Regions from separate parts of the Stenotrophomonas sp. IS26 genome, predicted to be linked through region 1. Evidence: predicted binding sites of a transcription regulator. Region 1 holds the regulator's gene; each other region holds the start of a gene.

Region 1 (4,309 bases):
CGCATGACCGCCGACTGCAGGCGGGCGGTGGCGATGTCCAACGTGGAGACCGCACGGTCAAGCTCTTCATCGTGCAGGCGCGCACGCAGGGTCTTGAGCCGGTTGCGTGAGAGCACCAGCTCGCCGATCAGGTTGACGATCGCATCCAGGCGCTTGGTGTCCACGCGCACGGTGTGTTCGGCTTCGGCGACCGGTTTGGCCGGGGCCGGCTTGGCGCCCGGTGCGGCCGGCGCAGCCACGGCCCGCGGTGCAGCCACCGGCGCGGCGGCACCGGCCTTGGCGCCGGGAACAGCGCCACCGTGCAGCTGGTCCAGCAGGGCTTCGAACTCGTCCTCGCCGATCAGGCCGTCATCTTTCTTCGGGGCCGCGATGGCGGTCGGTGCGGCACCGCCATGCAACTGGTCGAGCAGCGCCTCGAACTCATCATCGGTGATCATCTCGCCGCCGCTGGCCGTGGTGGCGGCCGCCGGCGCCGGCGTGGCCGGCCCGCTGACGTCGAACTGGGCGATCAGCTCCGGCGGGGCGTAGCCCGGCTCGGTCCCGGCCGAGACCGAATCCAGCATCGACTGCAGGTAATCCAGCGATTGCTGGGCCGCATCGAAGTGGTGGGCCTGCAGCGTGGCCTGGCCGGAGCGGGCCATGCCGAGGGTTTCCTCGGCGGCGTGGCACAGCTCGACCATCGCCTGGATGCCGAGGAAGCCGGCACCGCCCTTGAGCGTGTGGAAGCCACGGAACACGGCGTTGAGCTGGTCGGCATCCTGGGGCGCCTGCTCCAGCGACACCAGCTGTTCGCCGAGGCGATCCAGGATTTCCTGGGCCTCGAGGATGAAGTCGGCAGCGATATCGTCTGGCACAGCACTCATGATCGTTACAGTCCCAGGTCCGAGAGCAGGTCGTCGGCGTCGTTCTGTGACACCGCATGGCGATCCAGGCCCTTCAGGGCCGGGCCGGCCAGGCCGTTGTTGTCGCGCTTGTTCTCGTCTTCCTGCGGGGGCAGGCCGAGCGCACCGAAGCCCTCATGCACGCGACGCACGATCCCGACCACGCGGCGGATGATCTGCCCGGTCAGGTCCTGGTAGCTCTGGGTCAGCGCGATTTCGGTGAGGTTGTGGCGGATCCGGTCCAGTTGCTGGCCCTGGTCGGGCGTCAACCCGTTGGCGCGCAGCTGTTCGGTGAGCGAGCGACATTCTTCGGCCAGGTCCAGCGTGCGGTGGGTGGCCTGTTCGGTCATCGCCACCACGTGGTCCAGGCGCGCGCAGGCGTCATCCAGCTCGCCGGCTTCGCTGGGCAGGCTGGGCAGTTCGCCCAAGGCCTGGCCGAGCTCGCGGGCCAGGCGGTTCAGGCCGGCCATCATCGGCTGCGTGCGCAGCGCGGCGAGGGCGTCGATTTCCCGGCGCCAACCGGCTTCGTCACCGCTTTCCAGCGCGGCCAGGGCATCCTGCAGGCGCTGCACCAGCGCGGATTTGTCGCTCAGGGTTTCCATCAGGCGCTCGCCGCCAGGCGTTCGAAGATCTTGCCGAGCTTTTCTTCCAGGGTCTGGGCGGTGAACGGCTTGATGATGTACCCGTTCACGCCGGCCTGCGCCGCTTCAATGATCTGCTCGCGCTTGGCTTCCGCGGTCACCATCAGCACCGGCAGCGTCTTGAGCTTGGCGTCGGCACGCACGGCCTTGAGCAGGTCGATGCCGGTCATGACCGGCATGTTCCAGTCGGTGACCACGAAATCGAACGGCTGGCTCTGCAACAGCGCCAGCGCGGCATGCCCGTCCTCGGCTTCGGCCGTATTGGTGAAGCCCAGATCGCCCAGCAGGTTCTTGACGATACGACGCATGGTCGAGAAGTCGTCGACGATCAGGATACGCATGTTCTTGTTCAAAGCACTTTCCTCGATTTCAATGGTTCTCGAGGCCGGCGTCTGCCGCCTCGAAGATCTTCAGCCGGCCCCGCAGGCGCAGCACGGCCTGGCCATGGATCTGGCACACGCGCGATTCGCTGACACCCAACACGGCGCCGATCTCTTTCAGGTTCAGTTCCTGCTCGTAGTACAGCGACAGCACCAGCTGTTCGCGCTCGGGCAGCAGGCCGATCGCGTTGCCCAGCTCACGCCCGAACTCGCCGCGTTCCAGCACCTGCTGCGGGGTCGGGCCGCCCTGGGCGACGGTGTCCAGTTCGCCCTGGTCCTCGATCCGCGATTCCAGGCTCAGCACCTGGCCCCGCGAGGCGTCTTCCATCAGGCGCAGGTAATCCGGCAGCGGCATGTCCATCGCGGCGGCCACTTCGGTGGCGCTGGCGGCACGGCCGGTGCTCTGCTCGAGGCGACGGATGGTCGCGGCGGCATCGCGGGCGCGGCGGTGCACCGAGCGCGGCACCCAGTCGCCACGGCGGATTTCATCGATCATCGAACCGCGGATGCGGATCGAGGCGTAGGTTTCGAACGAGGCGCCCTGGTCGGCGTCGTAGCTGCGCGAGGCCTCGATCAGGCCCATCATGCCGGCCTGGATCAGGTCGTCGACCTCCACGCTGGCTGGCAGACGTGCCGCCAGATGGTGGGCGATGCGGCGGACCAGATCCGAGTGCTGGGCAATGCACTCGTTGGCCGCGGTCCGCTGGACTTCTTTGTATTGTGCTGCGCCCTTCATACCGTCACCCCGCGTTGCTTGAGGATGCGTTCCAGGAAGAATTCGACCCCCCCACGCGGCTCGGTCGGGGCCTGCCAGCGGGCGGTGCGGCGCGCGATCTCGGTCAGCGCCAGGGCGGCCGGGCTGGACGGGTAGGCCTTCACCACCGGCTGCTGGCGCTGCACCGACAGGCGCAGCCAGTCATCCTGCGGCACGCAGCCCAGGTAGTTCAGCGAGACATCGGCGAGGAACTTCTCGCAGACGCGGCTCAGCTTTTCGTACAGCACGCGGCCTTCGTTCGGGTCGCGCACCATGTTGGCCACCACCTGGATCCGGTCCACGCCGCGCTCGCGCGAGAGGACCTTGATCAGCGCGTAGGCGTCGGTGATCGAGGCCGGCTCATCGCAGACCACCACCACGGTGTCCTGTGCGGCCTGGCAGAAGGTCAGCACGCCATCGGTGATGCCGGCGGCGGTATCCACGATCATGATGTCCAGCTCGCGCTCGAGCTCGGAGAACACGTTGACCAGGCCGACGTGCTCGGCCGGCTGCAGCTCGGCCATGTGGCGGCGACCGGAGGCGGCCGGGACCACCAGCACGCCGCCGGGGCCTTCCATGATCACTTCTTCAAGCGTGCAGCGCCCGGCGACGAGGTCGGCCAGGGTCACCTTCGGCTGCAGGCCGAGGATCACGTCGATGTTGGCCAGGCCGAGGTCGGCATCCAGCAGCAGCGTGCGCTTGCCCATGTCCGCCAGCGCCACGGCCAGATTGGCCGAAACGTTCGTTTTGCCCACGCCGCCCTTGCCGCCGGTGACGGCGATGGTGCGGACCGGGCCCAGCGGCTGGCTTCGGGTAGCCGACAACGGGAAGGTCTTGGTCAGCTTGGCGTACTCACGCGACGGCATGGTTCAACTCCGGGTTGCAGGGCATATCGGCCGCGCGGCGCAAATCTTCAAGGCGAAGTACAAGATTGGCCGCACTGGCACGGTGCAGGTCTTCAGGAACGTCCTGGCCATCGGTGACCCAGGTGATCGGCAGGCGGTGATCCACGGCCACCGACAGGGCGGTACCGAAGCGGCCGGTTTCGTCCAGCTTGCTCAGCACCACGCCCTGCGGGTTGGCGGCGCTGAAGCGGCGGACCACCTCGTCCATGTCGCCGAAGCTGGTGTTGGCCGGCAGCACCAGCAGGGTGCGGATCTGCTCGGCGGCACGCAGCCACTGCAGCTGGGCCGCCAGGGCGCGGTCGCGCGGGCCCAGGCCGGCGGTGTCGATCAGGACCAGCTTGTAGTCCTTCAGGCGTTCCAGCAGCTGGTTCAGATCGCTGCCGCTGCTGGCCTCGTGGACGGCGATGCCGAGCTGGCGGCCGAAGCCGTACAGCTGCTCGCGGGCGCCGATGCGGCCGGTATCGGTGGTGACCAGGGCGACATCGCGGGCGGCATGCGCCTCGGCGAAACGCGAGGCCAGCTTGGCGATGGTGGTGGTCTTGCCGGCGCCGGTGGGGCCGACCAGGGCGATCACGCCGCCGGCTTCCAGCGGATCGACCGGGGCGATCGGCAGCTTCTTGGAGAGCAGGCCGAGCATCAGGCCGCGACCACGGTGGGCTTCGGTATCCAGCGGAATCTGCATGGCCACGTCGCGGCTGATGCCGGCGTCGAAGCCGTATTCGTCCATCAGGTCCAGCGCGACGGCGCG
Region 2 (4,309 bases), on a different contig from region 1:
GGGTCGTCGTTGCGGATCGTGGTGCGCACCTGGAACAGCTCCGGGAAGAAGGTCAGTTCCAGCGCCTGGCGCAGGAAGCCGACCCCGCTGGAGCCGCCGGTGCCGCGCTTGAAGCCGATCACCCGCATCACGGTCCGCATGTGGCGGAACCGCCACAGCTGGAAGGCGGTTTCCAGATCGACCAGGTCTTCGCACAGCGCGTACTCACGCCAGAAACGGTCGGTGTTCTGGTAGATCCGCTCGAACACCGGGTGCAGCGCATCGTCGGCCACGTGCGGCTGCTGCCAGTCCCGCCCCTGATAGCCGGCCGGGACCGGATGGCCGAAGCGGGCCAGGTAGCGCAGGAACTCCTCGTACAGGCTGGGGGCATCAAGCACCTCCTGCAGCTGGGCCTGGCCGGCCGGGTCATGCGAGAACACCTGCAGCATCTGCGCGTTCTTGTTGCCCAGCAGGAACTCGATGTAGCGGTACTGCAGCGACTGGAAGCCCGAGGACGGGCCCAGCACATCGCGGAAACCCATGTACTCCGAAGGGGTCAGCGTCTCCAGCACCGACCACTGCTCGGTCAGCTGGCGCAGCACCTGCTTGCTGCGCGCCAGCACCTTGCGGCACTGCCAGACCTCGTCGCGCTGCAGGAAGCCGATCGCCGCGCGCAGCTCGTGTGCCAGCAGCTTCAGCCACAGCTCGGAGGTCTGGTGCTGGATGATGAACAGCATTTCGTCGTGGTGCGGCGGGTTGGACAGCGGCTGCTGGGCCGACAGCAGCTGATCCAGGCGCAGGTAGCCGCCGTAGGTCAGCCGCCCCTCCAGATCGGTGTGGATACCAGCTTCGAGATCGCGTTGGTTCTTGTCGACGGACATGGCAGGGACCGCTAAAGGGGCTGAAAGGGTAGCGCAGTGGCCGGGGGGCCGCGCATCCGGCCGTCAGCGGCTCAGCGCGCCGCCAGATCGGCCGAACCCACGATCCTGACGCCGGGCGTCGGCACCAACGCCGCCTCGACCAGCGCGGCGGCAATCGTCCCGGCCGGATTGATCCGCCAGGCGCGCGGCAGGACCGGACCGAGCACCCCCAGCACCACGCTGGCCAGATGCTCGCCGGTACGCCGCTCGGCACGTTCGCCGCCGATCAGTCCGGGCCGGACCAGGGTCAGCGACGGGTAGCCCAGCTCCCGCAGGTCCTGCTCCAGCCGGCCTTTGACCTGGTTGTAGAAGAGCCGCGCGCCCGCATCGGCGCCCATCGCCGAGTTCAACGCGAAGGCATGCGCGCCGCGGGCGCGTGCCTGCTGTGCCACGGCCAGCGGAAAATCATGGTCGACCCGTGCGAACGCCTCCTGGCTGCCGGCCTGTTTGATCGTCGTACCGAGCGCGCAGATCACGGCATCCACCGCCCACCAGTCGGCCTCGCCCGGCAACTGTGCGAAGTCCACCACCGGGTTGAGCAGCGCTGCATCCGTGGTATCCAGCGCGCGGCGGGTCGGGGCGATCACCGCATCGCAACGGGGGTCGTCCAGTAGTTGCCGCAGCACATGACTGCCGACCAGTCCGGTCGCCCCCACCAGCATCACCTTCATCGCACTCTCCTGCCGTCGCCGTGCTTACCATCCTGCCATGCATGACCGGTTCAAGGCCGGCCCCACTGCGCCGATACTGTTCCCACCTCTCCACCGCTCCGGCTCCGGCCGTGCCCTGCAAGGATCTGCCGCATGACGGACCCGCACGACGCTCCCCCCAGCCCCGGCACCGCCGTCGGGCGGCTGCTGTCGCGGCGGCAGAGCGTGGGCACAGGGGTGGAGGCCGCCAGCGAGCCGGCGCCCGGCCCCAAGGGGGGCAGCAGCGCGATGCTGCAACGGTTGTTCGCCGGCATCGATGCGCCCGAGCCGCTGCTGGCCGCGTTCGCCAATGGCATGTCCACCCTGCCCGGCGAGCTGGGCGACATGGGCCTGCGCCTGCAGTCGGCGCAGCGCAGCGCGGATTGGGTCAGCTATGGCCGCGCGATGCGCCAGCTGATCGACAAGTACATCCGCACCATCGAACAGGAAACCCCGGATGGCCAGCCCGACAGCCTGCGCCTGCGCGAGCTGCTGCGGCATACCGTCGGGGTGACCGTGGCCAGCCTGCTGCAGAACATGCCCGAGCTGCGCGAGGAGCCGGTGCAGCTGGCCGGTGAACTGCGCCACTGGCATCCCGGCCAGCCGCTGCAGCCGATCGAACAACGGCTGCGCGAGCTCTCGCACCAGATCGGCGTGCGCAGCGATGGCTGGCAGGAACAGCAGGAGCTGCTGCTGAGCCTGTTCGATCTGCTGCTGGACAATATCAGCGAGCTGCTCGATGACAGCAGCTGGCTGCACGGCCAGGTCCACGCGGTGCGTTCGCTGATCGGCGGCCCGCTGGATCGCGATTCGGTCGAACAGGCGCGCGCCAACCTGCGCGAGGTGATCTACAAGCAGGGGCTGCTCAAGCAGGGCATCGTCGAATCCAAGGCGGCGATGAAGAACGTCATGGGGGGCTTCATCGAGCGCCTGGACGGCATGGCGGTGAGCACGGGCGAATACCATGACCGGATCAGCAGCTACGCGCTGGCCCTGAAGGAAGCGCGCAGCATCGCCGACCTCAACCAGTTGCTGCAGGACGTGCTGCAGGACACCGGCCGGGTGCAGGATCAGGCCCTGCAGGCGCGCGACCACCTGGGCAATGCACGCCGTGAAGTGGAACAGGCCGAACAGCGCATCGCCGAGCTGGAGCAGGAGCTGCGCGAGGTCTCCGGGTTGATCCGGACCGATCCGCTGACCGGTGCGCTCAACCGCCGCGGTCTGGATGAGCTGCTGGAGCGCGAACTGGCGCGTGCCGCCCGCCACGGCCATCCGCTGGCGCTGGCCCTGCTGGACCTGGACGATTTCCATCAGACCAATACCCTGCATGGCCATGCCGGTGGCGATGCGGTGCTTCGCCACCTGGTGACCGTCTGCCAGCTGCACCTGCGCAGCAGCGATGCCATCGCCCGGCTCGGCGGCGATGAGTTCGTCCTGCTGCTGCCGGAAACACCTGCAGCGGACAGCATGTCCACCCTGCTTCGGCTGCAGCGTTCGTTGGCGCAGCGGCCGCTGCCGTTGGACGAACAGCGCGTGCCGGTGCATTTCAGCGCCGGGCTGGCGCAATGGCAGCCGGGCGAGCCAGCCGAGGCGCTGCTGCGGCGTGCCGATGCGTCGCTGTATGCGGCCAAGCGGGTCGGCAAGAACCGCGTACTGGCGGCCGAGCCACCGCGCTGAGCCCGCGCCTGTGATATTCCGCGCACCGGCGCGAATCACCCGGGTATGGACATGACACGGCCCGCTACCGACATTGATCTGCGCCCGCGCTTCGCCGCGCTGCTGGAGCAGCACCGCGGCATCGTGCTGAAGGTGGCGCGCGGCTATTGCCGCCACCCTGAGGATCGGCTCGATCTGGTCCAGGAGATCAGCGTGCAGGCATGGGCGGCATTCGAGGAATTCGACCCGGCGCGGGCGCGCTTCTCGACCTGGCTGTACCGGCTTGCGCTCAACGTGGCGATCTCGCAATGGCGCCGGCAGCAGCATCGGCAGCGCCACCACGCCGCGCTGGCCGACGACCTGCCCGCCGCGGACGACCGTGCACCCCCCGAGCAACGCCATGCCCTGCATCAGCTGGAGGTGGCCATCCATGCGCTGCCGCCACTGGACCGTGCCCTGATGCTGCTGCACCTGGACGATCACGACCACCGGCAGATCGCCGAGGTGCTGGGCATCAGCGTCGCCAACGTCTCCACCCGCCTGCACCGCCTGCGCCAGCAACTGCGCACGCGCCTGAACCCCACCGACTGAGAGCCCCGCCATGCAACCGGATGACCTCAAGCACCTGTGGAACAGCGTCGGCACCCCCACCGATGCGCAGGAAACCTTCGCGCTGGAAGCGTGGCGCAGCCATCGGCAACGCAGCGTTCAACGCCAGCTCGGCCTCTTCAGCCTGTGGCAGGGGCTGCAACTGGTGGTCTGGCTGGCCGTGGCGGTGTACTGCGGCAGCCAGTGGTGGCAGCAACCTCCGTTGGCGGTGATGCTCAGCGCGGTGGCGCTGCATGCCTATTGCATCGCGGTGATCATCGCCAGCATCACCCGCCTGCATCGCCGCCGGCAGTTGCAGCCGACGCAGACGGTGCTGGCGCAATCGCAGCAGCTGGCCGCGCTGCGTCGCCACACCGCGCTGACCGAGCTGCTGCTCGGCCTGCCGTGGTGCTGGCTATGGTTGGCCGTGCCGGTGCTGGTGGCCTGGCAGGCCTGGGGCGTGGATCTGGGCGCCTT
Region 3 (4,309 bases), on a different contig from region 1:
CTGGCCACGGCAGCGACCTTCGACAGCATCGACATGAACCGTCGTGCGCTGTCGGCACGGGTCGGTGATGTGCAGGCCGCGCCACGCCTGCGCGGTGCCTGGCAGAGCACGCTGGGCGAGGCGGGCCAGGGCAGTTTCGCCGGCAACGGCGTGGCGACCCGCGGCTGGATGATGGGCCAGGACATGGCATTGGGCAGCCACGGCATGCTCGGTTTCGCATTCGGTGAAACGCGCAGCTACGGCAGCCGCGCGTGGGGCAGTGACCGTGGTCGCGACCGTCAGTCGCAGGCGCAGGTGTATGCCGGCTGGGGCACGGGCCGCGCGTATGCGATGGGCCAGATCGGCGCCGGCCAGTTCACCCGTGAGATCGATCGCCAGTTGCTGCTCGGTGCCGGGCAGTACGGCGTCAATACGCGCTATGGCGGCAGCTTCAGCGCGGCCAGCGTGGAGTCGGGCTACCGTTTCGGCAGTGCCACTGCCTCGCTGACGCCTTACCTGGGCGCCGAGTACGCCCGGGTGGACAGCGATGGTTTCAGTGAAACAGGCGGCATGGGCTTTGGGCTGCGCGCGCGCGATGCCGTGAGTACGCGCAGTCAGGCGTTGGCCGGCCTGCGCGCCGAGCGGCGCTGGGGCGGCTGGTCGCTGCGCGGCTATGCCGAATGGCAGCAGCATTTGTCCAGCGACGGCCTGGCCTTGGACGCCAGCTTCGTCGGCGTCGAGGCCTGGGCGCCGGTAGCAGGGTTGCAGCCGGCCCGCTCGGGCGGGTTGTTCGGGCTCTCGCTGGAGTCGTGGTTGAGCCGCAACAGCCGACTGGCGTTCGGGTACGACCAGCGCTTTGGGCCGCGCGGCGATCTGCGTCAGGTGCAGGTGCGCTATTCGGCTGGGTTCTAAACGCGGGCCTGGCCGCGACGCACGAAAAAAAAGAGGGCGCGATCGATGATCGCGCCCTCTTGGTTTGTCAGCGCAACGGCTCAGTTGCCGCGCAGGCTGCCCCGGCGCGGCGTGCTCCGGCCCAGCGGCATCTTCAGCTTGCCGATCGACAGGATGCGCGATTCGGCGATCTGGTCGGCGGCGCGCTGCGGGGCGATGCCCTCGCTCTGCGACAGCGCGAAGATGCGGCCGAGGTTGTGGTAGATGCTGCGGATCAGGCGCATCGCGCGCTCACGGTTGTAGCCGTCGATCTCCAGCGAGACGTTCATGACGCCCCCGGCGTTGACCGCGTAATCCGGTGCGTAGAGGATGCCGCGCGCGTGCAGCTCGTCGCCGACCTCCAGGCTGGAGAGCTGGTTGTTGGCGGTACCACAGACGATCTTGCACTTCAGGCGCGGCAGGGTATCCGGATTGATCGCGCCTTCCAGCGCGCAGGGCGCGAAGATGTCGGCGTTGACGTCGTAGATGTCTTCCGGCTTGACCGCCTCCGCACCGTATTCGGTGACAGCGCGGTCCACGCGCGTGCTGTCCAGGTCGCTGACGTACAGCTTGGCGCCACGATCGCGCAGCAGCTTCACCAGTTCCATGCCGATATGGCCCAGGCCCTGCACCGCGATGCTGGCCTTGCCCACTTCCTCATGGCCCAGCTTGTGCTGCATCGATGCCATCAGCGCCTGCAGCGCGCCGTACGCGGTGAACGGTGCCGGGTCGCCGGAGCCGCCGTGCACCTGGTGTACGCCGGTGACGTACTCGCTCTCCAGGTAGATATTTTCCATGTCGTTGACATCGGTGCCGACGTCCTCGGCGGTGATGTAGCGGCCACCCAGCGAATCGACATAACGGCCAAAAGCGCGGAACAGCACTTCAGTCTTGTCGCGCTTGGGGTCACCGATGATCACCGCCTTGCCACCACCCACGTTGAGGCCGGCCAGGGCGTTCTTGTAGGTCATGGTGCGGCTCAGGCGCAGCGCATCGGCCAAGGCCTCGTCGGTGCTGGCGTAGGGACGCATGCGCACACCGCCCAGGGCCGGGCCGAGGGTGGTGTTGTGGATGGCGATGATCGCCCTCAGACCGGCGTCGCGGCTGTGGCAGAACACCACTTGTTCGTGACCGGTGGTTTCGAGGGTTTCAAATAACATGGTGGCTCCGATGGTGCGAACGGTGGCGAACAGCGGCGAACGCGCCAGCAAAAGGTGGGTTGTAAAACAAAAAAAGCGACGTCGTCGGGTCTCGGACGGGTCGCGCGGCGCCATTCTAGTGCATTCCGACGGACGGTGTTGTCAGGGGTCTTGCGCACCACGGCCATTAAAGTTGCTGAAGCGCAGGCCGATGCCGTGGCAACGGTGTGGATGGCCGGTCATCGCAGGAAGGATCACGTGGGCGCAGTCGCAACAAGGCAAGTGCGGGACCCGGCGCGTCCAGGGCCATGGGCATGAACGGCGCGATGGTTGTCGGCGCCGCTGTGCTGGCGCTGCTTGGCATGGCCGCTGTGCTCGGTCACCGGCGTGCCGTGGTGGCCCGGTCGATGGCGCGTGGCGCCGCCACGCACGGGCGGGCCGCGGCGTTGCCGGTCGCCCCGGTAGCGCCGGGTACCGATCCGGTGGGGGTGCTGCAGGCCGGGCTGCATACGCTGGCACTGGTGCCGCGCAGTGGCGATGCCGCCGACGCGGCGGCCCCGCGCACCGTTGAACTGCGTGATGCCGTCACCGCGTCGCTGCTGGCGCGGGACTGGTCGGCCAAACACCTGCCCCGCCGTCCGCAACTGCTGCCGCAGCTGATCCAGACCGTCAACGACAGCGACGCCTCGGCGCGCGCAATGGCCGCGATCATCAGCCAGGACCCGGTGTTGACCGGCAATCTGCTGCGCATCGCCAACAGCCCGGTCTACCGGGTGCAGGCACGCCCGGTGGAGACCCTGCAACGTGCGGTCACCCTGGTCGGTACCGATGGCATCCGCCAGATCATCAGCGCGGTGCTGGTGCAGCCGGTGATGCAGCTGCAGTGCGATGCCTTTCCGCAGTTCAGCGCGGTGATCTGGGAGCATGCGCTGCTGGCCTCGCGCGCTGCCGCCGACCACGCACGCACCGTGACCCATGAAGATGGCTTCGCCGCGCAGTGGCTGGGCCTGACCCAGGGCCTGGGCGCAGCGCTGGTGATGCGCCATCTGCTCGATGCCTGCACGCAACAGGCGCTCGCCGCCCCGCCGCGCGCGCTGGCGGCCGATCTTCTCGACAGTTGGACCCTGCCGGTGGCCAGCCGCATCGCCGCGGCATGGGAGCTGCCCAAGGCCGTGCACGATGCCTTGATCCGCCAGAGTGGCAGTGGATTGGCGGCCAGCCTGCGCTTTGCGCGTGCGGCGGCGGCGGCCAGCCTGCTGTGCCGCCATGGCCAGATCGGTCAGGTCCAGGCGCTGGCGTTGCTGGAGCAACTGGACGACACGCCGCCGCATGCACTGCACTGGATCTGGCGGCGCGTGCACGGGCGGGCCGTGGAAACGCTGGAGGGCGAAGAGGCCGAGCTGGACGTGGCCCAGGCCGGCTGAGCTAGAGCTGCGACTCCAGCGGCAGCCAGCTGATCGCGCGCGCGCTGGCCCGCAGCCAGAACCCGGCATCGGGTTCGGTGTACAGCCAATGCGGCGGCTGCGCATCACGCTCCAGCCAACGCACGTCGCCGTCCGGTCCCAGGGCCACCCAGTAGCTCTGGCGTGGGCTGGCCAGGCGCAGGTATTCCCCGCGCAGCTGCGCGGCCAGGACCGGATCGTTGAACAGCACGCCCATCTCGGTGTTCAGATACGCCGAGCGTGGGTCCAGATTGAACGAGCCGACGAAGCCGCGCTGGTCGTCGATCATGAAGGCCTTGGTATGCAGGCTGGCGCCACTGCTGCCGAACAGGCCGCCGCCATCAACGTTGCCGCGCGATTTGAGCTCGTACAGCTGCACGCCACTGCGCAGCAACGGTGCCCGGTAGTGCATGTAACCGCTGTGCACGGCGGCCACGTCATTGGCGGCCAGGGAGTTGGTGATCACCCCGACCTGCGCGCCACGCGCCACCATCGCGCCCAGCCCCTCGGCGCCCTCCTCGCCGGGCACGAAGTAGGGCGAGATCAGCAAGGCTTTGTGCTGCGTGCTCTGCAGCTCCTGCACCAGGCGCGTCACCAGCCAGCCGGCCTGATCGTCGCGGCGGTGCTTCATCGGCGGGTCCGAGGCGATGGCCACGTGGTTTGACCAGTGCAGATCCAGCGCATCGCGGTAATACGATTTCTCCGCCTGCGAGCGCGCCACGCGTTCCAGATAGGGCTTGGCACTGTCCAGGCGCGCTTCGTGCTCGCTTTCGCGGATCAGCAGGCGCAGCTGCGGTTCGGTGTAGAACGCCAGCGCAC

Evidence for each region. Region 1 encodes FliA, which starts transcription of late flagellar genes. Its sites were predicted from a motif close to TAAAGTTTNNCNNNCNNNGGCCGATAA; they were not measured.
Region 2: the regulator FliA is predicted to act here: its motif matches at 1,621-1,647, upstream of ACW6W5_RS01030 (GGDEF domain-containing protein).
Region 3: the regulator FliA is predicted to act here: its motif matches at 2,237-2,263, upstream of ACW6W5_RS15350 (HDOD domain-containing protein).

The regions. Positions count from the first base shown of each region.
Region 1 is NZ_JBSZJV010000002.1:75,348-79,656, reverse strand. Features, by position in the region: gene ACW6W5_RS02310 (chemotaxis protein CheA) at 1-863, opposite strand, end outside; gene ACW6W5_RS02305 (protein phosphatase CheZ) at 869-1,483, opposite strand; gene cheY (chemotaxis response regulator CheY) at 1,483-1,875, opposite strand; gene ACW6W5_RS02295 (RNA polymerase sigma factor FliA) at 1,892-2,638, opposite strand; gene ACW6W5_RS02290 (MinD/ParA family ATP-binding protein) at 2,635-3,522, opposite strand; gene flhF (flagellar biosynthesis protein FlhF) at 3,509-4,309, opposite strand, start outside.
Region 2 is NZ_JBSZJV010000001.1:241,477-245,785, reverse strand. Features, by position in the region: gene ACW6W5_RS01040 (tryptophan 2,3-dioxygenase) at 1-860, opposite strand, end outside; gene ACW6W5_RS01035 (NAD-dependent epimerase/dehydratase family protein) at 932-1,570, opposite strand; gene ACW6W5_RS01030 (GGDEF domain-containing protein) at 1,703-3,265, shown strand; gene ACW6W5_RS01025 (RNA polymerase sigma factor) at 3,311-3,835, shown strand; gene ACW6W5_RS01020 (hypothetical protein) at 3,846-4,309, shown strand, end outside.
Region 3 is NZ_JBSZJV010000021.1:36,199-40,507, forward strand. Features, by position in the region: gene ACW6W5_RS15340 (S8 family serine peptidase) at 1-891, shown strand, start outside; gene ACW6W5_RS15345 (Glu/Leu/Phe/Val dehydrogenase dimerization domain-containing protein) at 972-2,069, opposite strand; gene ACW6W5_RS15350 (HDOD domain-containing protein) at 2,411-3,472, shown strand; gene ACW6W5_RS15355 (phospholipase D family protein) at 3,474-4,309, opposite strand, start outside.